DNA from 3 places in the Afifella sp. H1R genome. Region 1 is predicted to be linked to each of the others. Evidence: predicted binding sites of a transcription regulator. Region 1 holds the regulator's gene; each other region holds the start of a gene.
The links. Region 1 encodes LexA, which represses DNA repair genes until DNA is damaged. Its sites were predicted from a motif close to TGTTCNNNNTGTGTTCNG; they were not measured.
Positions count from the first base shown of each region.

Region 2: recA (recombinase RecA) is a predicted target of LexA. The motif match lies at 4,379-4,396, and genes of this name have one in related genera.
Region 3: L0F51_RS11855 (glycosyl transferase family 2) is a predicted target of LexA. The motif match lies at 4,562-4,579, and genes of this name have one in related genera.

Region 1 covers NZ_JAKEDY010000001.1:647,444-654,697, forward strand. Annotated here, with positions in the region: gene gltA (citrate synthase) at 1-14, opposite strand, end outside; gene gltX (glutamate--tRNA ligase) at 215-1,639, opposite strand; gene L0F51_RS02950 (ComEC/Rec2 family competence protein) at 1,737-3,941, shown strand; gene lexA (transcriptional repressor LexA) at 3,970-4,683, opposite strand; gene glp (gephyrin-like molybdotransferase Glp) at 4,785-5,990, opposite strand; gene moaC (cyclic pyranopterin monophosphate synthase MoaC) at 5,987-6,469, opposite strand; gene trpC (indole-3-glycerol phosphate synthase TrpC) at 6,466-7,254, opposite strand, start outside.
Region 2 covers NZ_JAKEDY010000001.1:1,234,378-1,241,631, forward strand. Annotated here, with positions in the region: gene alaS (alanine--tRNA ligase) at 2-2,671, opposite strand; gene recA (recombinase RecA) at 3,239-4,327, opposite strand; gene L0F51_RS05935 (carbonic anhydrase) at 4,454-5,107, opposite strand; gene cckA (cell cycle histidine kinase CckA) at 5,228-7,254, opposite strand, start outside.
Region 3 covers NZ_JAKEDY010000002.1:43,652-50,905, reverse strand. Annotated here, with positions in the region: gene L0F51_RS11875 (electron transfer flavoprotein-ubiquinone oxidoreductase) at 1-710, opposite strand, end outside; gene L0F51_RS11870 (uracil-DNA glycosylase) at 900-1,814, shown strand; gene L0F51_RS11865 (MFS transporter) at 1,912-3,279, shown strand; gene moaB (molybdenum cofactor biosynthesis protein B) at 3,409-3,951, shown strand; gene L0F51_RS11855 (glycosyl transferase family 2) at 3,958-4,449, opposite strand; gene L0F51_RS11850 (PA0069 family radical SAM protein) at 4,797-5,873, shown strand; gene L0F51_RS11845 (ribonuclease HII) at 6,114-6,695, shown strand; gene L0F51_RS11840 (ATP F0F1 synthase subunit B) at 6,859-7,254, opposite strand, start outside.

The DNA of each region.
Region 1 (7,254 bases):
TTGGAGTCGCTCATACACTTCACCCCTTTGTGGATCGACACGAGACTCCAGCACGCGCAACTTGGGCTGCGCCTCCCCCCGGAAGAGTCCGCGTCGTGGATGTTTAGCTGTCCGAGTGCTATCGGCTTTTGCGCTGCACCGCAAGATGAGAGCGGGCGCTGCGCTTACGTGAAGGGCAGGGCGTTGCCTGACACGGCAGCGCCCCACCGGAAGCTTACGCAGCGCTCGCCTGATCGCCGATGCGGGCGAGCGTCTCGTCGCGTCCGAGGGCAAGCATCACGTCGAAAATCCCCGGCGAGGACGTCGAACCTGTCAGTGCGGCGCGCAGCGGCTGTGCGAGCTTGCCAAGCTTGACGCCCTCCGATTCTGCGAGAGTGCGGACCGCTTCTTCCAGGGGCTCGGTTTCCCATGCGCAATGGCCGAGGGCATCGCGCAGAAGACCGAGGCGACGGCGAGCATCGTCGTCGAGAAGGCCTTCTGCTTTGGTGTCGAGCGTCAATGGCCGCGCCGCAAACAGGAAGGCCGCGTTGTTGGCCAGTTCGACGAGCGTCTTCGCACGCTCTTTTAGACCCGGCATGAGTTGCATGAGCTGCGAACGCTGCGCCGCACTCATCTCTGCAGGAAATGCCGGCGGCGTCTCGATCTCGGGGAGGATTTTGAGCATATCGGCGACGAGCCGCTCGTCGTCCGCCTGGCGGATATAATGCCCGTTCAGATTTTGCAGTTTGACGAAGTCGAAGCGCGCCGCGCCCTTGCCGATCGCGTCGAGATCGAACCATTCCGTCGCCTGCTCGGAGGAGAAGATCTCCTCGTCGCCATGGCCCCAGCCGAGGCGTGCGAGATAGTTGCGGAGCGCCTCAGGCAGGTAGCCCATCGCCCGATACGCTTCGACGCCGAGCGCCCCATGACGTTTGGAGAGCTTGGCGCCGTCCGGACCGTGAATGAGCGGGATATGCGCCCATTGCGGCACCTGCCATCCGAGCGCTTCGTAGATGATGCCCTGTCTGGCGGCATTGGTGAGATGATCGTCGCCGCGAATGACGTGCGTGACGCCCATATCGTGATCGTCGACGACGACGGCCAGCATGTAGGTGGGCGTTCCGTCCGAGCGCAGGATGATGAAATCGTCGAGGTCGCGGTTCGGGAACGTGACGCGGCCCTGAACGTGATCCTCGATGACCGTCTCTCCGTCCTGCGGAGCCTTGATGCGGATGACCGGCTTGATGCCTTCCGGCGCTTCGGACGGATCGCGGTCGCGCCAGCGCGCGTCATAACGGGGCGGGCGACCCTCGGCGCGTGCCGTCTCGCGCATCTCCGCCAGCTCTTCCTGGGAGGCATAGCAGCGATAGGCATGGCCGCTCTCAACGAGCTGCCAGGCCACCTCTGCATGGCGGTCCATGCGGGCGAATTGTGAGATCGGTTCACCGTCCCAATCGAGGCCGAGCCAGGAGAGCCCGTCCAGGATGGCCGCAATGGCAGCATCGGTCGAGCGCTGGCGATCGGTGTCCTCGATCCTGAGCAGCATTTTACCGCCGCGGCCCCGCGCATAGAGCCAATTGAAGAGCGCCGTGCGTGCGCCGCCAATGTGTAAAAAGCCGGTTGGCGAGGGAGCAAAGCGGGTAATCGGATGAGATGACATGGTGGTTTTGGCTGGCAAAAGGGCGGGGCGATTGGTGGATGCCCGGCCCGCGTGTAAGATGGGCTCGGTCTAGCCACAGCGCCGGGTGCTTGCAAGCATGGAACCGAGCGGCGGACAGTCAAGCGCGGCGGATGGGGAGCGGCCTTCGCACGACGATCGCCGTATCGAAGGCTTCTTGCCGCCTGGCCGGCTCAGGCGCTTCGGCTACGGCGTGGCGTCTCGCACCGCGCATCTCAGAGCACAGGCTACCCGCGATTTCGAGGAGCGGCGCGGCTTTCTCTTCCTGGCTGTCGGCTTTTCTTGTGGCGCCGCCGCCTATTTCATTTTGCCGCGCGAGCCGTTGCTTTCCGCGCTTCTGCCCGCAGCCTTGGCTGCGGCGGGTGCCGCGTGCCTCGCGTGGTGGCGCGGTGGCGGCGCCTATCCGTTGGTGCTCCTCGCCTGTTTTCTGGCCGGGATGTCGGCAGGCAAGCTTCGCGTTGAAAGCCTTCGCGCGCCGGTGCTCGAACATCCGCTGAGCAGTGAAGTGACCGGCCGGGTGGTGGCTGTCGAAACCCGCGCTGAACGAACGCCGCGGGTGGTCCTCGACCAGGTGCGCATTGAGCGTCTTTCTGCCGAAGAGACGCCGCACAGGGTCCGGCTTACCTTGCGCACCGATCTGCCGCCGATTGGCGCAACCGTGAAAGGGGCGGCGCGGCTCGCACCGCTGCCGGGCCCGGCGATCCCTGGGGGCTACGATCCTGCTCGGGCGGCGTTTTTCGATGGGATCGGCGCATCCGGTTTTGTCTTCGGCACTCTGACGGTCGTCGAACCACCGAGCGGCGTCCATGTGTTCCTGGCGATTGCGGCCATCCGCCGAGCGATCGCAGAGCGGATCACCGACGCGGTGGCAGGTCCGCCCGCCGCAATCGCGGCAGCGCTTCTCGTCGGCGATCGCGGCAAGATCGCGGATGCGGACGTCGACGCTCTGCGGATCGCGGGGCTTGCGCATATTCTTGCGATTTCGGGCCTGCATATGATGCTGATCGCCGGCACGGCCTTCTGGCTCGTGCGGGCGGTGCTGGCGTTGTCGGAACATATGGCGCTCGTTCTCCCGATCCGAAAGATCGCAGCGGCCGTCGCGCTCGCCGTCGGCGCCTTCTATTTGTCGATCTCCGGCGGCAACGTGGCGACGATCCGCGCCTTCGTGATGCTTGCGGTCATGCTGACGGCCGTCTTTCTGGATCGTCCTGCTCTCTCGCTGCGCAACCTCGCGATTGCAGCTTTCGTGGTCGTCGCGCTCCAGCCTGAGAGTGTGCTCGAACCGGGCTTCCAGATGTCCTTTCTGGCCGTCGCCGCCTTGGTGGCGGCCTGGGAAGCCTGGCGCGACCGTCCGCGCCAGGATCTTGCTGAACCCGCCCGCGGGCTCTCGCGACTTCTCCGCAGGCCTGTCGTGGCGATCGGTGCGGTCGGCTTGACCACGCTCGTCGCCGGTCTCGCCACATCGCCGTTCGCGGCTTTCCATTTCGGACGGCTCGCGTCCTACTCGCTCCTCGGCAATCTCATTGCGATGCCGCTCGTCTCGCTCATCGTGATGCCGGCGGGGCTCATCAGCCTGATTGCGATGCCGTTCGGTCTGGAAACCGTGCCGTTGACCGTCATGGCCTGGGGCATCGATCTCGTCCTCGCTTCGGCGCATTTCGTGGCGTCATTGTCGGGCGCCACCGTTATCGTCCCGCCGTTTCCCGCGATCGCGCTCATTCTGATGTGCGGCGGGCTTCTGTGGCTCAGCCTCTGGCGATCGCAGCTGCGCCTCTACGGCGTCGCGCCACTCTTGCTGGGGGCGCTGCTTGCATGGCTTCTTGGCGCCAGGCCCGACCTTCTGGTGGATGAGGCGGGGAGGGCGGTTGCTGCCCGTGACGTCGCCGGACACCTCCAAATCGTTGGCGCGCGGCAAGGCTCTTTCCTTGACGATGTCTGGCGCGAGGGCGAGCCGGAGGCGGAAGCCGCGGGAACGTCAGGCTTTCGTTGCGACGCCGAAGCCTGCGTTCTGGAGATGCCCGAAGGACTGACCCTCTCGCGCGTCACCGATCCGGTGGCTTTTTCGGAAGATTGCCGCCGCGCCGAGATTATCGTCACGCAACTGCGCGCGCCGAGAGATTGCGCGGCGCGCATCGTCATCGACCGCTCCGCGCTCGCCACCCATGGAGCGCACGCGCTTTTTATGGAGAGCAAACACCCGGACGGTGTAGCTCCGCACCTTGAACTTCGCACATCACGCCCATCCATCCGGCGACCGTGGCAGGGGTCGCCGGCACTCAGATGACGTCGAGGCCAGAAAGGCTGAGAAGCGCTCAGTAGCGGCGCAAAAGCCCCACGAGGCGACCCTGGATGCGGACCCTGTCCGGACCGAAGATGCGGGTCTCGTAGGCGGGATTGGCAGCCTCGAGCGCAATCGATGCACCTTTGCGGCGCAGACGCTTCAAGGTCGCCTCTTCGTCGTCGATCAGCGCCACCACCACATCTCCGCTGTCGGCACTGTCCTGACGACGGATGACCACGGTGTCCCCGTCGAGAATGCCGGCCTCGATCATGGAATCGCCGCGCACCTCGAGCGCGAAATGCTCGCCCTTCGAAAGGAGGTCCGGCGGCACGATGATGGAATGGCTCTGGTTCTGAATGGCGGAGATCGGAACGCCGGCTGCAATCCGCCCCATGACCGGGACGCTCGCGCCTCGCTCACTCTCTTCGAACGCTTCTTCCTCAACGGGTTGTGGCGCCTTGCCGAGCCGGCCTTCGATCACGCTCGGCGTGAAGCCACGCTGCTGCGGTCGCCCGAAACTCGGATTGACCGCGTCGGGAAGGCGCAGAACTTCCAGCGCGCGTGCCCGATTCGGCAGCCGCTTGATGAAGCCACGCTCCTCCAGGGCGGTGATGAGGCGATGAATTCCGGATTTCGACTTCAGATCGAGCGCGTCCTTCATCTCGTCGAACGAGGGCGGCACGCCCGATTCCTTCAGTCTTTCATTGATGAAGAGCAGAAGCTCGAGCTGCTTCTTTGTCAGCATTGCCGTCCCCTCGCGATGCGAGTCGCGTCTCGTGTACAAATCACGAACGCACACTACCTGTTCATGGCGTGTTCCACAAGCCTTGGGGGCCGCGCGCGGGTTTACGAGAGGGCTTGCGCGAGATCGATGACGGCAACCACATCGCCCGTCCGGGCCGCCGGAGCAAAGGGAGGGCGAATGATGAGGGCGTCCGAACGGGCAAGCGTCGCAAGAAGAGACGAATCCTGCTCGTCAGCGACCGTGACGGCTGTCCGCCCCTGCCATTCGACGAAGCGCGCCCGCAGATATTGCTGGCGGTTGCCGACCTCGGGCAACGCTGCTGCAAGCGGCAACAGGCGCGTTGGCTCGTTGCCTTCGGCGCCCTGCATCGCCCCGATAAGAGGCTTCAGAAAGACGAGTGCGCAAATGAGGGCGGAGACGGGGTTTCCGGGCAGGCCGAGCACCCGGGTGCGCCCGAGCGTACCGAACATGACCGGTTTGCCCGGCCGCATGGCGACGCGCCAGAAATCGACCTTGAGACCTTGTTCGGCGAGCGCCGGTTGGACGAGATCGTGGTCGCCGACCGAGGCGCCGCCGATCACCACCAGGATATCGGCATCCGCCGCGCCTGCTGCAGCATTGGCAATCGCTTGTTTGTCGTCGACGGCGACGCCGAGATCCCGCGCGAGACCGCCGCAGGCGGAAACCATTGAGGCAATCGCCACGCCGTTCGAGGAGACGATCTGATCCGGTCCGGGTTCCTCTCCGGGTTCGACGAGTTCGTCTCCTGTCGAAAGGATGGCCACGATTGGCCTCTGGCGTACCGGAACGATTGCATGGTTCATCGCTGCGGCAAGCGCCGTTTCGCGCGTTCCGATCCGGCGTCCGGCATGAAGAAGCGTCTCGCCCTCCCGGAAGTCGAAGGCCGCGGCGCGTATGTGTCGGCCTGACGCCACCGGCTCCAGAACCTCGATGCGGTCGCCGTCGGCGCGGGCGTTTTCCTGAATGAGGATGGCATCGGCCCCGTCGGGGACAGGCGCTCCCGTGAAAATGCGAACCGTCTCGCCCGTCCCGAGCGTCCCGGCAAAATGGGAGCCCGCGCGTGCTTCGCCGATCTGGCGCAGCCATGCGCCTGAGGGCGTATCGTCAGCGCGTACGGCATAGCCATCCATCGCAGACGCACGGAACGGCGGTTGGTTACGTCTCGCTGCAAGATCGCGCGCAAGCACCCGGCCGCGTGCTTCCGTCAGGGGGACACTCTCTTCCCCGAGGCGCGTGACGCCTTTGAGCATACGGGCAACGGCATCCTCGACGGAAATCAGGCTCATGTGTCGAAACGCCAATCGCCGGAAGCGCCGCCGCTCTTCTCCTCCAGGCGAATATCGCCAATCGTCATGGCCCGGTCGACGGCCTTCGCCATGTCGTAGATGGTGAGACAGGCGACGGAAACCGCTGTGAGCGCTTCCATTTCGACCCCCGTCTTGGCATCCACACGTGCCATCGCCCGAACGCGGAGCCCGGGAAGCTTCTCGTCGGGCAGAATATCGACGGCGATCTTCGACAAAGCCAGAGGATGACAGAGCGGGATGAGATCGGAAGTGCGCTTGGCCGCCATCACGCCGGCAATACGCGCGGTCGCGATGACGTCGCCCTTCTTCATGTCCCCATCGCGAATGAGGCGCAGTGTCTCCGGCGCCATGCGAACGCTTCCGCTCGCGACGGCGATGCGCGTCGTCAGCGCCTTGTCTCCGACATCGACCATTTCCGCGCGCCCATCGTCGGAAAGATGGGTGAGGTGATCTTTCATCCGGTGGCCTGCGGAGCCGGTGAGGCGAGGAGCCGACGGGTTGCCTCGGTCACGTCCTCGGAGCGCATCAGGCTTTCGCCGACGAGGAAGGCGTGGATGCGGCAGGCTTTCAGGCGAGCGATATCCGCAGGCGAAAAAATACCGCTTTCTCCGACAATTAGCCGATCTTCCGGAATCAGTTTCGCAAGCCGTTCGGAGGTCGCCAGATCGGTGTGAAAACTGCGCAGATCCCGGTTGTTGATCCCGATCATCGGCGAAGCGAGGGTGAGCGCGCGCTCGAGCTCCGGCTCGTTATGGACTTCGACAAGCACATCCATGCCATATTCGAAGGCGCTGTCTTCGAGGGCTTTTGCTTCATCGTCGGAGACCGCAGCCATGATGATCAAGATGCAGTCGGCCCCCCAGGCGCGTGCCTCAGCCACCTGATAGGGCGTGAACATGAAGTCCTTGCGCAATGCCGGCAGGGAGACGGCCGCGCGTGCTGAGGTCAGGAATTCTGGCGCCCCCTGGAAGGACGGGGCATCGGTCAGAACGGAAAGACAGGCGGCGCCGCCGTCCTGATAGGCTTGTGCAAGCTCAGGCGGATTGAAATCCGGCCTGATCAATCCCTTTGACGGACTTGCTTTTTTGATCTCGGCAATGAGGCCGGGCCGGTCCGCCTCTGCCTTGCGACGCAGAGCTGCCAGAAAACCGCGCGGCGCTTCCTGATCGGCGAGGCGGGCTTTGAGCTCCTGAAGCGGGATGGCAGCCTCGGCGGCTTCGATCTCCTGCCGCTTGTAGGCTTC
Region 2 (7,254 bases), 590 kb from region 1:
CCTATGCCGCGAGTTCTTCGACCCGCGCGGTGATCGCCGCGAGTGCGGCTTCGGCCTGGCCGGCATCCGGACCACCGGCCTGCGCCATATCCGGGCGCCCGCCACCGCCTTTGCCGCCCAGGGCCTCAGACCCGAGCCGCACCAGGTCGATGGCGTTGAACGTGTCCGTCAGATCGCTCGTGACGCCGACGGCGAGACCCGCTTTGCCGTCGTTGACACCCACGATGGCGACGACGCCGGATCCGACGGCCTGCTTGCCCTCATCGACGATGCCGCGCAGATCCTTGAGCGCGACGCCTTCGACGAGGCGCGCCATCAGCTTGATTGAGCCGATTTCTCTGACGGGCTCCGCGCCCGCCTTGCCGCCGCCCATGGCCAGCTGCTTCTTCGCTTCCGCGAGCTCGCGTTCGAGCCGCCTCCGCTCTTCCATGAGACCATCGACACGCTCGACAAGCTCTTCCGGGCGCACCTTGAGACGACCGGCGAGATCCTTCACGCGCCTGTCCTGCTCGGCGAGATAGCGGCGTGCCGCCTCGCCCGTCAGAGCCTCGACGCGGCGCACGCCCGCGGCGACCGCCCCCTCGCTCAACACCTTTACGAGGCCGATTTCGCCCGTCGCGCCGACATGGGTGCCGCCGCAAAGCTCCACCGAATAGGGTTTCGTCTCGTCGCCATTCTCGCCGACTTCCGTGCCCATGGAGACGACCCGCACTTCATCGCCGTATTTCTCGCCGAAGAGCGCCATGGCCCCGGCGGAAATCGCTGCTTCGCGATCCATCAGCCGCGTCGTCACCGGCGCATCCTGCAAGATGACGGCATTGGCACGGTCCTCGACGAGCCGCAGCTCCTCCTCGCTCATCGGCTTCGGATGCGAAAAATCGAACCGCAGCCGGTCAGGAGCCACGAGAGACCCCTTCTGAGCCACATGCGGACCGAGCGTGTCACGCAGCGCCTTGTGCAGAAGATGCGTCGCCGAGTGGTTGGCACGGATCGTCGTACGGCGCTTGCCTTCGATGATCATGCGGACATTGTCGCCGACGGAGAGCCTGCCCTCCTCCATCCGCCCGAAATGCACGAAAAGCCCGTCCGCCTTCTTCTGCGTATCCTCCACGCGGAAGACGCCGCCCGCCTCGCTGCGAATGACGCCGGTGTCGCCGACCTGGCCGCCCGATTCGCCATAAAACGGCGTCTGGTTGACCACCACCGCACCCGCATCGCCGGCATCGAGCTCGGACACGCGCTCACCCTCCTTGACGAAACCAAGGGTGACGGCCTCCGCCGTTTCCGTGCCGTAGCCGAGGAATTCCGTGGCGCCATGCTCTTCCTTGAGCGCCATCCAGACTTCTTCCGTCGCCGCCTCGCCGGATCCGGCCCAGCTTGCCCGGGCCTCGGCGCGCTGGCGCTCCATCGCATCGTTGAAGCCGGCGAGATCGACGCTGATGCCGCGGTTCTTGAGCGCATCCTGCGTCAGGTCGAGCGGAAATCCATACGTGTCATAGAGCTTGAAGGCGGTCCCGCCGTCGAGCATGTCGCCTTTGTGAAGCGAGCCCGCCGCCTCGTCGAGAAGGCTCAGCCCGCGCGACAGCGTACGCTGAAAACGGCTCTCCTCCAGACGGATCGTCTCGGTGATGAGAGCCTCCGCGCGCATCAGCTCCGGATAGGCGCCCCCCATCTCGCGCATGAGCGTCGGGACCAGCGAATAGATCACCGGCTCCTCGGCCCCGAGAAGATGCGCGTGCCGCATCGCCCGCCGCATGATGCGCCGCAGCACGTAGCCCCGCCCATCGTTCGACGGCAGCACACCGTCTGCGATCAAAAAGCTTGTCGCCCGCAGATGATCGGCGATCACGCGGTGGCTCGCACGGTTCTCCAACGTCGCCTTGGCGCGCGTCGCCCCTTCCACGGCCTCGATCAGATGCCGGAAGAGGTCGATATCGTAATTGTCGTGCACGCCCTGCAGAACGGCCGCGATTCGCTCGAGCCCCATGCCCGTATCGATCGACGGCCGCGGAAGGTCGTGGCGCTCTCCGCCCGCCACCTGCTCGAACTGCATGAAGACGAGGTTCCAGATTTCGATGAAGCGGTCGCCATCCTCGTCGGGCGAGCCCGGAGGCCCTCCGGGGATCTCGGCACCGTGATCGTAGAAAATCTCCGAACAGGGGCCGCAGGGTCCCGTCTCGCCCATCTGCCAGAAATTGTCCGAGGTCGCGATGCGGATGACCTTTTCTTCAGGCAGACCCGCAATCTTGCGCCACAGCGAGAACGCCTCTTCGTCGTCGGCATAGACGGTGACGAGAAGCCGCTTCGGGTCGAGCCCGAATTCCTTGGTGACGAGGTTCCAGGCAAGCTCGATCGCGCGCTCCTTAAAATAATCCCCGAAGGAAAAATTCCCGAGCATCTCGAAAAAGGTGTGATGGCGCGCCGTATACCCGACATTGTCGAGATCGTTGTGCTTGCCGCCCGCCCGCACGCATTTCTGCGAGGTGACTGCGCGCTGATACGGTGCCTTCGCCCGCCCCGTGAAGAAGTCCTTGAACGGGACCATGCCCGCATTGGTGAACATCAAGGTCGGGTCGTTGCGGGGCACGAGCGGGCCGGAAGCGACGATCTCGTGGTCGTGCTTGGAAAAATAGTCGAGGAACGCAGAGCGGATCTCGTTGACGCCGATCATCTGGCGAAACACCTGTGGTTGGACCTCATGGCCACCGAACATCTACGGCCGGCACCGAAGTAATGGAATTTCCGGGCTGTCGTCGGGTCACCACCGTCACCGGATCACCGAAAGCCCGCAGGCGGTGGTTTTAGCGATGGGCCAGAGAACTGTCCACATGGCTCGACCCGGCGCCAAACGACATCGAAACGCCGCAAGCCGTGCAACTCACGCGTCAGTCCGAGACGACGCCGCAAATGCCCGCTCTCGTCCCTTGAGAAGCCGACCAGCCGCAAACATCGGCGTCCATCGGCCGCGCCCGACCTCTCGTGACATTCCGGACGGTCCGCCCCTCGGAAGCAGCCCGAAGAGCCCGCACCCCGGGGAGAGAAACAACCGCGGCATCGCGGCCCATCACATGGGTCTAAGCCGAAACCGGAAAGACCGAAGATGCAATAGCCCAAAAACCAGAAAGCCCGCCAGAAGCGGGCTTTCCTTATGAAGACATCTTGATGAAGAGATCCCTCTCGTTCATCCCGCCGGCTCGCCGATACGGGCGAAGCCAAGAGGACGAACGGCAGACAAAACTCAGGCCTTCGCCGCCTTGCCGCCCTCGTCCTCCTGGCGCGGGCCATCCAGAAGCTCGTCTGCGATGAGACCGGCATTCTCGCGAATCGCCTTTTCAATGGCGTTGGCGACGTCCTCGTTTTCACGCAGGAAGTTCTTCGCGTTTTCCCGGCCCTGACCGAGACGCTGGCTGTCGTAAGAGAACCAGGATCCGGACTTTTCGACGATCCCGGCCTTCACCCCGAGATCGAGCAGCTCGCCAGTATGGGAAATGCCTTCGCCATACATGATGTCGAACTCAACCTCCCGGAACGGCGGCGCGAGCTTGTTCTTCACCACCTTGACCCGGGTCTGGTTGCCCACGACCTCGTCGCGGTCCTTGATGGCACCGATCCGGCGAATATCGAGGCGCACGGAGGAATAGAACTTCAAGGCATTGCCGCCCGTCGTCGTTTCCGGGCTGCCGAACATGACGCCGATCTTCATGCGGATCTGATTGATGAAAATGACCATCGTATGCGAGCGCGAGATCGAGGCCGTCAGCTTTCTGAGCGCCTGGCTCATCAGCCGCGCCTGCATGCCGGGCAACGAATCGCCCATCTCGCCTTCGAGCTCGGCCCGCGGCGTAAGGGCCGCGACCGAATCGACGACAAGCACGTCTATGGCGCCAGACCGCACCAGCGTATCGGCAATTTCGAGTGCCTGCTCGCCGGCATCCGGCTGCGAAATCAGGAGATCATCGAGTTTGACGCCGAGTTTGCGCGCATAAATCGGATCGAGCGCATGCTCGGCATCGATAAAGCCGCAGATGCCGCCCTTCTTCTGCGCCTGCGCCACGGTGTGCAGCGCCAGCGTCGTCTTGCCCGAGGATTCCGGCCCGTAGATCTCGACCACACGCCCGCGCGGCAGACCGCCGACCCCGAGCGCGATATCAAGTCCGAGCGAACCAGTCGGGATCGTGGCAACTTCCACGACCTGTCCCTCCTGGCCGAGCCGCATGATCGACCCCTTGCCGAAGGAGCGCTCGATCTGGCTGAGAGCAGCGTCCAGAGCCTTGGTTCGATCCATGGATTCTTTGCCTCCTTCGACTACGCGCAACGGATTCGCCATCGGACTATCCTCTAAAGTTCAGCGGATGACCACCCGCTCCTCAGAGAATTTCGTACTCTATTTGTTCTATAGCGTCAACACCGCCGGATCCCCTCTCGATGGGCCAAAAGAGGCGCGCCGGAAAGCCTACTTTCCCGGCGCTGCGGCACCTACGGGCTCGAAGACATCGCTGTCTGGACGCCGCACCATCAAAAGTCCGGTCGCGACGGCAAAATAGGCCGCATGGAGTTGGAGCGAGCCCTCTTCCACGCGCCGTTGCACGAACGGAAACGTCATCAGATTGTCGAGTGTCTTCACCGCCGACACCTGCTCGAGCCGCTGCAGGTAGTCGTCGAGAGGCGCCGCATCGCGCGGGCCGAGCTCTTCGGCGGCAGGTGCGATCAAAGACATCCACTTGCCGATGAAGTCGCCGGGGGAAAGCGGGCCAACCTCGTCGTCGGCGAAAGCCCGAATGCCGCCGCAGCGGGCATGTCCGAGAACGACGATGTGCTTCACCTTCAAAGCCTCGACGGCGAATTCGATCGCCGAGGAAACACCGTGCTGCGAAGCCGACGGAGAGTAAGGCGGCACGAGATTGGCCACATTGCGGACCACGAAAAGTTCGCCGGGCCGGGCATCGAAGATGACTTCCGGCGAAACCCGCGAATCGCAGCAGCCGATGACCATGATCTCCGGGCTCTGCCCAACCTCTGCGAGCTCGGCATATTGATGCTGCTCGATGGGCAGCCGGCCATCGCGGAACGATTGATAGCCCTGAAGGAGACGCTCGGGAAAACGCATGTGACACACCTCTCGGCCGGCGGATTCGCCGAAAACATATGAACAGGCAAGGGAGAACGTCAGCTCACCCTATCCGCCCCCATCCAATCGAACGGCCTCCGCCCGGCACCTTTCCGCCCGTTAAGGCTGCAGGACACGCTTCACCGTGATCGCCAGATCCTTGAGCGAGAACGGCTTCGGCAGGAAGTGGAAGTCCTCGTTCTCGGGCAGATGCCGTGCGAAAGCGTCCTCGGCATATCCGGAGACGAAGATGATCTTCAAGGCGGGATTGGTCTTGCGCAGCTCTTTCAGAAGCGTCGGCCCGTCCATCTCCGGCATGACGACGTCGGACACGACGAGATCGATGGCGCCGTCCATGTCCTTCATGATGCGAAGCGCCTCCGGTCCGGACGCGGCCTCGTGCACCTCGTAGCCGCGCGCAGCGAGCGCGCGAGAGGCGAAGGCGCGCACGGCCTCTTCGTCCTCGACGAGAAGGATCGTGGCGCTGCCGGTGAGATCGGTCGGCTCGGACTTGGGCGAGGCCACCTCCTCCTCCGCTTCCCGCTCCGCCACGTAGCGCGGGAGAAGCAGCGAAAAGGTCGTGCCTTTTCCAAGCTCGCTGTCGACGAAGATGAATCCGTCCGTCTGCTTGATGATGCCGTAGACCGTGGAAAGGCCGAGGCCGGTTCCCTTGCCGATCTCCTTCGTCGAAAAGAACGGTTCGAAGATCTTTTCCATCACCTCCGGCGTCATGCCGGTGCCGGTGTCGGTGATCTCGATCAGCACATAATCGGCGGGCCGGAATCCGTCCTGGCGGAAGCGATGGCTCTCGGCCTCCTCCAGATTGCTGGCGCGGATCGTAAGCATGCCGCCGTTCGGCATGGCGTCGCGCGCATTGACGGCGAGATTGACCACCACCTGTTCCAGCTGGTTGAGGTCCGCCTTGACGGGCCACAGCCCGCTCTTGTGATCCGTCTTGAGCTCGACGGTCTCCCCGAGGAGGCGATCCAGCAGCACGGTGAGATCCGACAACACTTCTTCGAGGCGAATGACGCGCGGCTGCAGCGTCTGCCGGCGGGAGAACGCCAAGAGCTGCCGCACCAGACCCGCGGCACGATTGGCGTTCTGCTTGATGTTCATAATGTCTTCGAACGCCGGGTCGGACGGCCGATGGTTCGACAAAAGCAGGTCGGAAAAGCCGATGATGGCGGTCAGCACATTGTTGAAGTCATGCGCGATGCCACCGGCGAGCTGTCCGACCGCCTGCATCTTCTGGCTCTGCGCGAACTGCGCCTCGAGCGCCCTCTGCTCGGTCGTCTCAAGCGCATAAACGATCGCCGCGTCCTCGCCGGGTTCGCCTTCGACGATCGGGCTGACGAAGAAGCGCGCGCTTCTTTCCTCGTCGCTCTCAAACTGCGCGTCGACCGGAGAAATATCGCTCTGCCCGTTGATCGCCGCATGGAGGGCGGCCTTGAGCGCAGGGCGGTCGGCGGCCTTCACCACGCTCGTCAGCTCGATGCGGGCGGGACCGCTCTTGCGGAAGAGTTTCAGGAACCGCGCATTCGAAAGATTGATCGCTCCGCTATGGTCGACGGAGGCGATCGCCATCGGCGTGTTGTTGAAGAAGCGCGTGAACCGCCGTTCGGCCGCAAGCCCGGCATCCCCGTCGGCAAGCCCCACTTCCAGAACGAGCGTGCGTGAGGCGCCCACTGTGCCGTCGGCCGAAACCGGCACGCGGTGCAGCAGACGCACGGGCTTGCGTGTCCCGTTCGCCCGAACGAGGTCGATTTCGAGCCGCTCCGTCGCGGTTTCGCCGCGCTGACCCGAAGCCTCCAGAACCGAGAGGCTCTCGGCCGTGACGAAATCGCCGATCTCTGCCGCCCCCGGCTCGAAATCCGCAAGATCGATGCCGAGCCACTCCGCCAGGGTGGCATTGACATATCGGATGCGGCCGTCCGGCTGCATGGAGAAGAAACCTGCGGGAGCGTGATCGAGATAATCGATCGCGTTCTGCAGTTCCTGAAAAATGTTCTCTTGATGCTCCCGCTCGCGCGTGATGTCGGAGATGAGCCACAAAGCGAGCTCCGGGCGTCCGGCAATCGGGTTCACCTTGACCCGGTACCAGCGCGCCGAGCCGGACTGCCCGCCGATCCCGCCCGGCATGCGGA
Region 3 (7,254 bases), on a different contig from region 1:
GAATGCTGGATGAGGCCCGGTTTGTGCTTGTCCGGTTCGACTTCCCAGAGCTCCTTGAGCCCGATGCCGAATTTCGCCGGCTCGCGACCCTCGTCGAGCGCGAAGCGGGCGATCAGCTCCTTGGCGAGCGAGCCGCGGGCGCCTTCGCCGATCAGCGTGTAGCGGCCGAGAAGCGCCATGCCGGGCTGATAGGCGGGGCCCGGCTTGCCGTCGCGCCCGATGCCCATGTCGCCGGTCGCGACGCCAATGACGGCGCCCTTGTCGTCGGTCAGAATTTCGGCGGCGGCAAATCCCGGATAAATCTCCACCCCGAGGCCTTCTGCGCGCGCCGCGAGCCATTGGGTGAGCCGTCCGAGTGAGCCGATATAGCTGCCATGATTGCTCATGAGCTTCGGCATCAGCATGTTCGGCAGCTTCGTGGCGCCTTTCTCCGTCAGGTAGAGAAAGCGGTCCTCGGTGACATGCGTCGTCAGCGGGCGCTCCGGATCGTCGCGCCAGTCGGGGATGAGTTTGTCGAGGCCGATCGGGTCGATGACCGCGCCGGAAAGAATATGGGCGCCGACCTCGGAGCCCTTTTCCAAGACCACGACGGAGATTTTTTCGTCGAGTTCCTTCAAGCGGATGGCCGCTGCAAGTCCTGCCGGTCCAGCTCCGACGATGACCACGTCGTATTCCATGCTCTCACGTTCGGGCGTCTCGGCGGCTTCCATTCTTTTCTCCAGATGAGAGTGGGGACCCAAGGGATAAAACGTCGTCCCGCTCAAATTCAATGCAAACCCGCTTCGTCTCGTCTGTCTATGCCGCAAGCGGGCCTTCTGCGGGCTTTGAGCGTGGCGGGTTGACGCGTTGCGGGCAAGCCTCCTCTTCCGCCCCGGCGCGCATAATGGCAGAAAGGTCTGGTGAGCCCGCTTTCGCCAGATCTCTCTCTCGCCCCCCTCAAGGAGCTGTTGCGCTTCTATCTTGAGAACGGCGTCGATTGTGCCGTGGAGGAGGCGGGCGTCGACCGTTTCGAGGAGACGCGCGACAGGATGGCCGCCCGCGAGATGGCGGCCCGCCAGGCGCCCTCGCAGCAACAGGGCAGACCCGCAAGCGCGCAATACCGCGATGACGGGGCGCGTGCGCCGGCCGAGAGGCCGCGCCGGAGCGAAGCGCGCCCGCAGCCGCCAGTAGCGCCGCCGCCCGTCGCCCCGGCGGCCCTTCCGTCGGAAGAGGCGGTGATGGCCGCGCGTGAAGCCGCCCGCAGTGCGGCCTCGCTGGAGGAGCTGCGCGAGATTCTCGCGGGCTTCGACGGGTGCAATCTGAAGCGCACGGCAACGCAGCTGGTATTCGCCGACGGGAACCCCGAAGGTCGGGTGATGCTGGTCGGCGAAGCGCCCGGCCGCGACGAGGATCTGCAGGGTCTGCCGTTTGTCGGGCGTTCAGGACGCCTCCTCGACCGCATGCTCGCCGCAATCGGGCTCGGTCGCAGCGGCGTCTATATCGCCAACACGATTCCGTGGCGGCCGCCCGGCAACCGCGATCCTTCGCCGATGGAGCGGGCGATCTGCCGGCCTTTTATCCAGCAGCAGATCCGTCTCGCCGATCCCGATTTTTTGATCCTCCTCGGCAATGCCGCCGCCAAGGAAATGCTCGATACCACGATGGGCATCACGCGGCTTCGCGGTCGTTGGATCGATTTCGACACGGGGGCCCGCCAGGTCCGTGCCATGGCGACGTTTCACCCAGCCTATCTCTTGCGCAATCCGCTGCAGAAAAAGCTCGTCTGGCGCGATCTGTTGACTTTGAAAGCCGCCCTCGAAGAGCCTAAAGACTGAACGGCTGACAAAGCTGTCGCAAAGCGTGAACGCGTGAGGGCTTGACCGTCGCCGATGCGCAGGGGTACCGGCGGCTCGCGGCAATTCGGCGTCCATCATGGCCAGGCAACTTCTCCCTATCGCTGCGCTCTTGTTGAGCGTGGCCTTCTTGCTGACTGCGAACGGTTTGCACTCCATCCTGCTGCCGATCCGCGGCGGCTTGGAGCATTTTTCGACGTTCTCGCTGGGCCTCGTCGGCACGGGCTGGGCGATCGGCTTCGTCGCCAGCTGTTTCATGGCGCCGCGCATCGTCCATCAGGTCGGCCATATTCGCGCGTTTGCCGCCTCTGCCGCGGCCGCGGCCGTCATCATCCTGTTGAATGCGATGATCGTGACGCCGCTGTCGTGGATCCTTCTGCGCGTCTTTTCCGGTTTCGTGCTCGCGGCCTGCTTCATGATCATCGAAAGCTGGCTGAACGAGCGCGCCACCAACGAAAACCGCGGCACGATTTTCGGCGTCTACATGACGATCACATATGTGGCGATCGTCGTCGGGCAGATGCTCGTGGCCGTCGGTGATCCCGCCCGTGAAACCTCTTTCATGGTCGGGGCGATTTTCTTCTGTCTGGCGCTCCTGCCTTTGTCACTGTCGCGTGCGGCAGCTCCCCAGCCTCTGGCTGGCGTCACGCTCGACCTGAAGCGGCTTTTTCAGAATTCGCCGGTCGGCTTCGTGGCGACGCTCCTCGTCGGCGTGGCAAACGGCGCTTTCGGCACGCTCGGGCCGTTGTTCGGTTTTCAGATCGGCCTTGGCACGGCGCACATCGCGACCTTGATGAGCATCGCCATCATTGCCGGCGCGCTGATCCAGATGCCGGCGGGACGGCTCTCCGACCGCATCGACCGGCGTTACATGATCGGCGGCGCAGCGCTTCTTTCCGGTTTGGTCGGAACGGGGCTGGCGGTCTTCGCGCCGCATAATCCAATCGTGCTCAGCGTCGCTTTCGCGCTTTATGGCGGCACATCCTACGCGCTTTATTCGCTTGCCGTCGCCCATGCGAACGACTTTGCGAGTGACCTCTCCTTCGTGCAGGTGTCCTCGGGCCTCCTGCTTCTTTACGGCATCGGCACGATGGCCGGGCCGCTCGTCGCCTCCGGCACGATGGAAAGCTTCGGCCCGCAAGGGCTCTTCGTCACCACGGCGGTGGCCCATTTCGCCATGGCGATCTTTTCGGTCTACCGCACGACCCGCCGCGCCCCGCCGCCGCAACATGAGCGCGAGACGTTCTCCGCCGTGCCGAGCCCGCGCATGCTGACGCCGCAGACGGCCGTCCTGCAGCCCGATCCAGAAGAGCTGCCGCCGGCGCCCGAACCTGAAGAGGCGTCCGAAGCGGACGTGGCGCAGGGAGATGGCTCCGACGACGCGTCCGGGGCGACGACGAGCGAGGCGAGCGGCGATAAGACGAAAGAGACGGACGCGACCTCCTGACGAGGCCGCGCCTGCCGCCCGGGGCGTGAGGCGCGTGCCCGAAGGATCTCAAAGCTCCGCCCCTCTCTTGACGGGGGAAGCGTTGCGTCCTCTCTGGACTCACTCTGTGTTTCGAGCCCGGGAGATGGAATGACGCAAAGCGGCGACGAGCGGGCCTTCATTCCCGTCAAGATCGCGGTGCTGACCGTGTCGGATACGCGCGCGCTTGCCGATGATCGTTCCGGTGACACACTCGAAGAGCGTATTCGCGACGCCGGCCATGTTCTCGCCGGGCGCGACATCGTTCGCGACGATGTTGAGGACATCCGCAAGCTTGTTCAGGGCTGGATCGCCGATGACGCGATCGATGTGATCATCACCACGGGCGGCACCGGCTTTACGGGCCGCGATGTCACGCCGGAGGCGCTGGAGCCCCTGTTTGAAAAGCGCATGGACGGCTTTTCAGCGGTCTTCCACCGCATTTCCTATGACAAGATCGGCGTCTCGACGATCCAGTCGCGCGCCACCGCAGGCGTGGCGAATGCGACCTACATCTTCGTTCTTCCGGGCTCGCCGGGGGCGTGCCGGGATGCCTGGGACGGCATCTTGAAGAGCCAGCTCGATTACCGCCACAGGCCGTGCAATTTCGTCGAGATCATGCCGCGGCTCGACGAGCATCTGAAACGCGGCTGACGCCTCTCAGGCCGGCGGTGCCATCCGCGCGGAAAGGCGTTTGGTGGACTGGCCGCGGGCAAGAGCTTTGAGGTCGTCCGCGCCGGCCGCCGCCATATCGGCCTTGCGCATGAGCACGCCGCGGCGAAGCGGTTCCTCCCGCTCCAGAAAACCGAAGAGCGTCTTGCGCTTGCCGGCGAGGGTGAAGCTTGCGGCCCCGCGGCCTGGCTCTTCCATCCACTCGCGAACCGCCGTCATCCAGCCGTCGAGCGGGCGGGCGCCGCCTTCCATCAGGAGAAGCCACTCGCCGCGCGCGGAGGCGATGGTCTCTGGGAGAGCTTCGCGACCTATGAGTTCCGCGCCGGCAGCATCCGCCACCGCTTCGATCTCTTCATCGTTGGGCGCGCCGACGACATAGGCGTCGCGCACCAGACCCTCGACCGCCGCCGGAACGAGGGCGGTGAGGCTGCGCGCCAGATGCTGCGCATCTTCAGGCACGGAAAGAAGCACGGTGATCATGCTGGTTTGCTAGCGAAATCCGGCTCTTAACCCAACAGAAAGGTAACTGTTTCGTTAAGGCGGATGGTCCAATCCCCGGCTTCCTCGCTTTGCCTAGGAATAAAGTCACCTTTGTTCTTGTAATGTTCCTATGTTCGCGCTATATTCTCATTATGCCTGAGCCGAGCGCCACCTTCGCCCCGCCCACACCCCACACCCCAAGGGGCGGTTCCGCAGCAGCCGCAAAGCGGAATGCCGCATCCTCTGCGTCGTCACGGTTTCACGCAGAGCGCGATGCGGCCTGGGTGGCGCTCGGCCAGGCAAACTCCGCCTCCGAAGATGGGTGGGAAGACGGGGGGACCGAACAGATCTCCACCGCGCTGCGGCCGCTCGTGCGGCGCGGCCGCGGGGCCGTCTCCAACGAGACGGGCCGTTACGAAAAACAGACGCGACAGATCGTCGACGATGGCTGGGAGAGCCTCGACGAGCTGCCCCGTCTGCGCACGGAGGTGACGATCGAGCGGCCGCGCAAGATCATCACCCGCAATGCGTCACCCGACATTTCCTTCGACCGGTCCATCAATCCCTATCGCGGCTGCGAGCACGGCTGCGCCTATTGTTTCGCCCGGCCGACGCACGCGTATATGGGCCTGTCGCCGGGGCTCGACTTCGAGACGCGGCTCTTCGCCAAACCGGATGCGGCGAAGCTTCTGGAGAAAGAACTCGCCGCGCCGGGCTACGAGGTGCGTCCGATTGCGATCGGCACTAACACCGACCCTTACCAGCCGGTCGAGCGCCAGTACCGGATCATGCGCGATGTGCTCGAAGTCCTTTCGGCCGCCAATCATCCGGTCGGCATCGTCACCAAATCGGCGCTCGTTCTGCGCGATCTCGATATCCTCGCGCCGATGGCGGAGAAGGGGCTCGTCAAAGTCGGCCTCTCCGTGACGAGCCTTGACCATAAGCTGTCGCGCTTGATGGAGCCGCGGGCTTCGACGCCGGCGAAACGGCTTGAAGCGATTTCCGGCCTGAGCGAAGCCGGCATTCCGGTGTCCATCATGACGGCGCCGATCGTGCCGGCCATCAACGACAATGAGATCGAGCGCCTTCTCGAGGCAGGTGCAGCGGCAGGCGTCACCTCTGCCGGCTATGTGTTGTTGCGGCTGCCGCTCGAAGTGGCGCCGATCTTCAAGGAATGGCTCAAAGAGAATTTCCCGGACCGAGCCGAACATGTTCTGTCGCTGATGCGCTCCATGCGGGGCGGCAAGGATTATGATTCGGCCTGGCATGAGCGCCAGCGGGGCAGGGGGCCTTACGCCTGGCAGATCGGCCGCCGCTTCGAACTGGCGGCAAAGCGCCTGCGGTTGAACGAACGGCGTTACGATATGCGCACGGATCTCTTTTCTCCGCCGGTGCCGGTCGGCGGCCAGTTGAAGCTCTTTTAGACGTCACGGACGCCAACGGATCGAAGACGTCTGTGTCCGAAGGTGGACAGCGCGCCTTGGCAGGCCAGTGCCCGGCTTGCATCGCAAGGAGCCGCAGCCTATCGGCGGGGAATGTCGGCGACAAAGACGATTCGCAAACGTTCTCAAACGCAGAAGTCGGGCGCTCGGAAGCCTGGCGCCGCGAAGGCTGCGCCTTCCGAGACGGCTGCCGGTCCGCATCTGCAGGCCGAGACGCGGCTGATGCTTGCTGGCTACCGCCGCATCGCGGGCATCGATGAGGTGGGCCGTGGCCCGCTCGCCGGCCCCGTCGTGGCCGCCGCCGTGATTCTCGATCCGGAAAACATCCCGGTCGGCATCGATGATTCCAAGGCGCTTACCGCGCTGCGCCGCCAGGAACTCTACGAAGAGATCCTCGGCTGTGCCGATGTCGCCGTCGCCTATTGCTCGACGGCCACCGTCGACCGCATCAACATCCGCAATGCGGCGCTCCTCGCCATGGCGCGCGCTCTTAAAAGTCTGCCGGAAGCGGCCGACGCGGTTCTCGTCGACGGTCGCGACAAGGTGCCGAACATCGATCTGCCGTGCGAGGCGCTGATCGGCGGAGACGCCTCCTCGCTGTCGATTGCCGCAGCCTCGATCGTGGCGAAAGTCTCCCGCGATCGGATGATGGCGCATTGCGACGGCGTGTTTGCAGGCTACGAGCTCGGCGCCCATAAGGGGTACGCGACGCCGGCCCACAGAGCGGCCCTGACGCGGCTCGGGCCGTGCCGCCTCCACCGCACGAGCTTTGCGCCCATCGCGGCGCTCCTCGCCGGCAAATAGGCCCGGCAATATGTAGAGAGCAGAGCCGCGAAGAGGGCGGGCCCACCCGCGCTCAGCCACGCGCTGCCCGGCGAGGTCCCACCCGTCTGTCGGATAAACCGTCTGCCGAAAAAGAAAAAGGCGGGCCAAGGCCCGCCTTTTGTCGTCTCTTTGTCGAAGCCACTCAGTGCCGCTTCAAGCCCTCGATGGAGCTGTTGATCAGCCGCTGACCGACCGCGCCCTCGTTCTGTTCAGCGAGGATCTTTGCGGAGGCTGCGACGGCCACATCGACCGCCCGTGCCTTCACGTCGCTGACCGCCTGGGCCTCGGCCTGAGCGATGCGCTGTTCCACACCGCGCGTGCGCCGCTCGATATATTCCTCGAGCCGCTGTTTGGCCTCGGCGGCGTGGGCGGCCGCTTCGTTTTCGGCAAGCGCCACGATCCCGGCCGCCTCTTCCTCGGCCTCCTGGCGGCGGCGCTGATATTCGGCCAGAAGCGCCTGCGCCTCTTCCCGCAGGCGCCGAGCCTCGTCGAGCTCGTGCTGGATCTTCTCCGAGCGCTTGTCGAGCGCGGCCGTCAT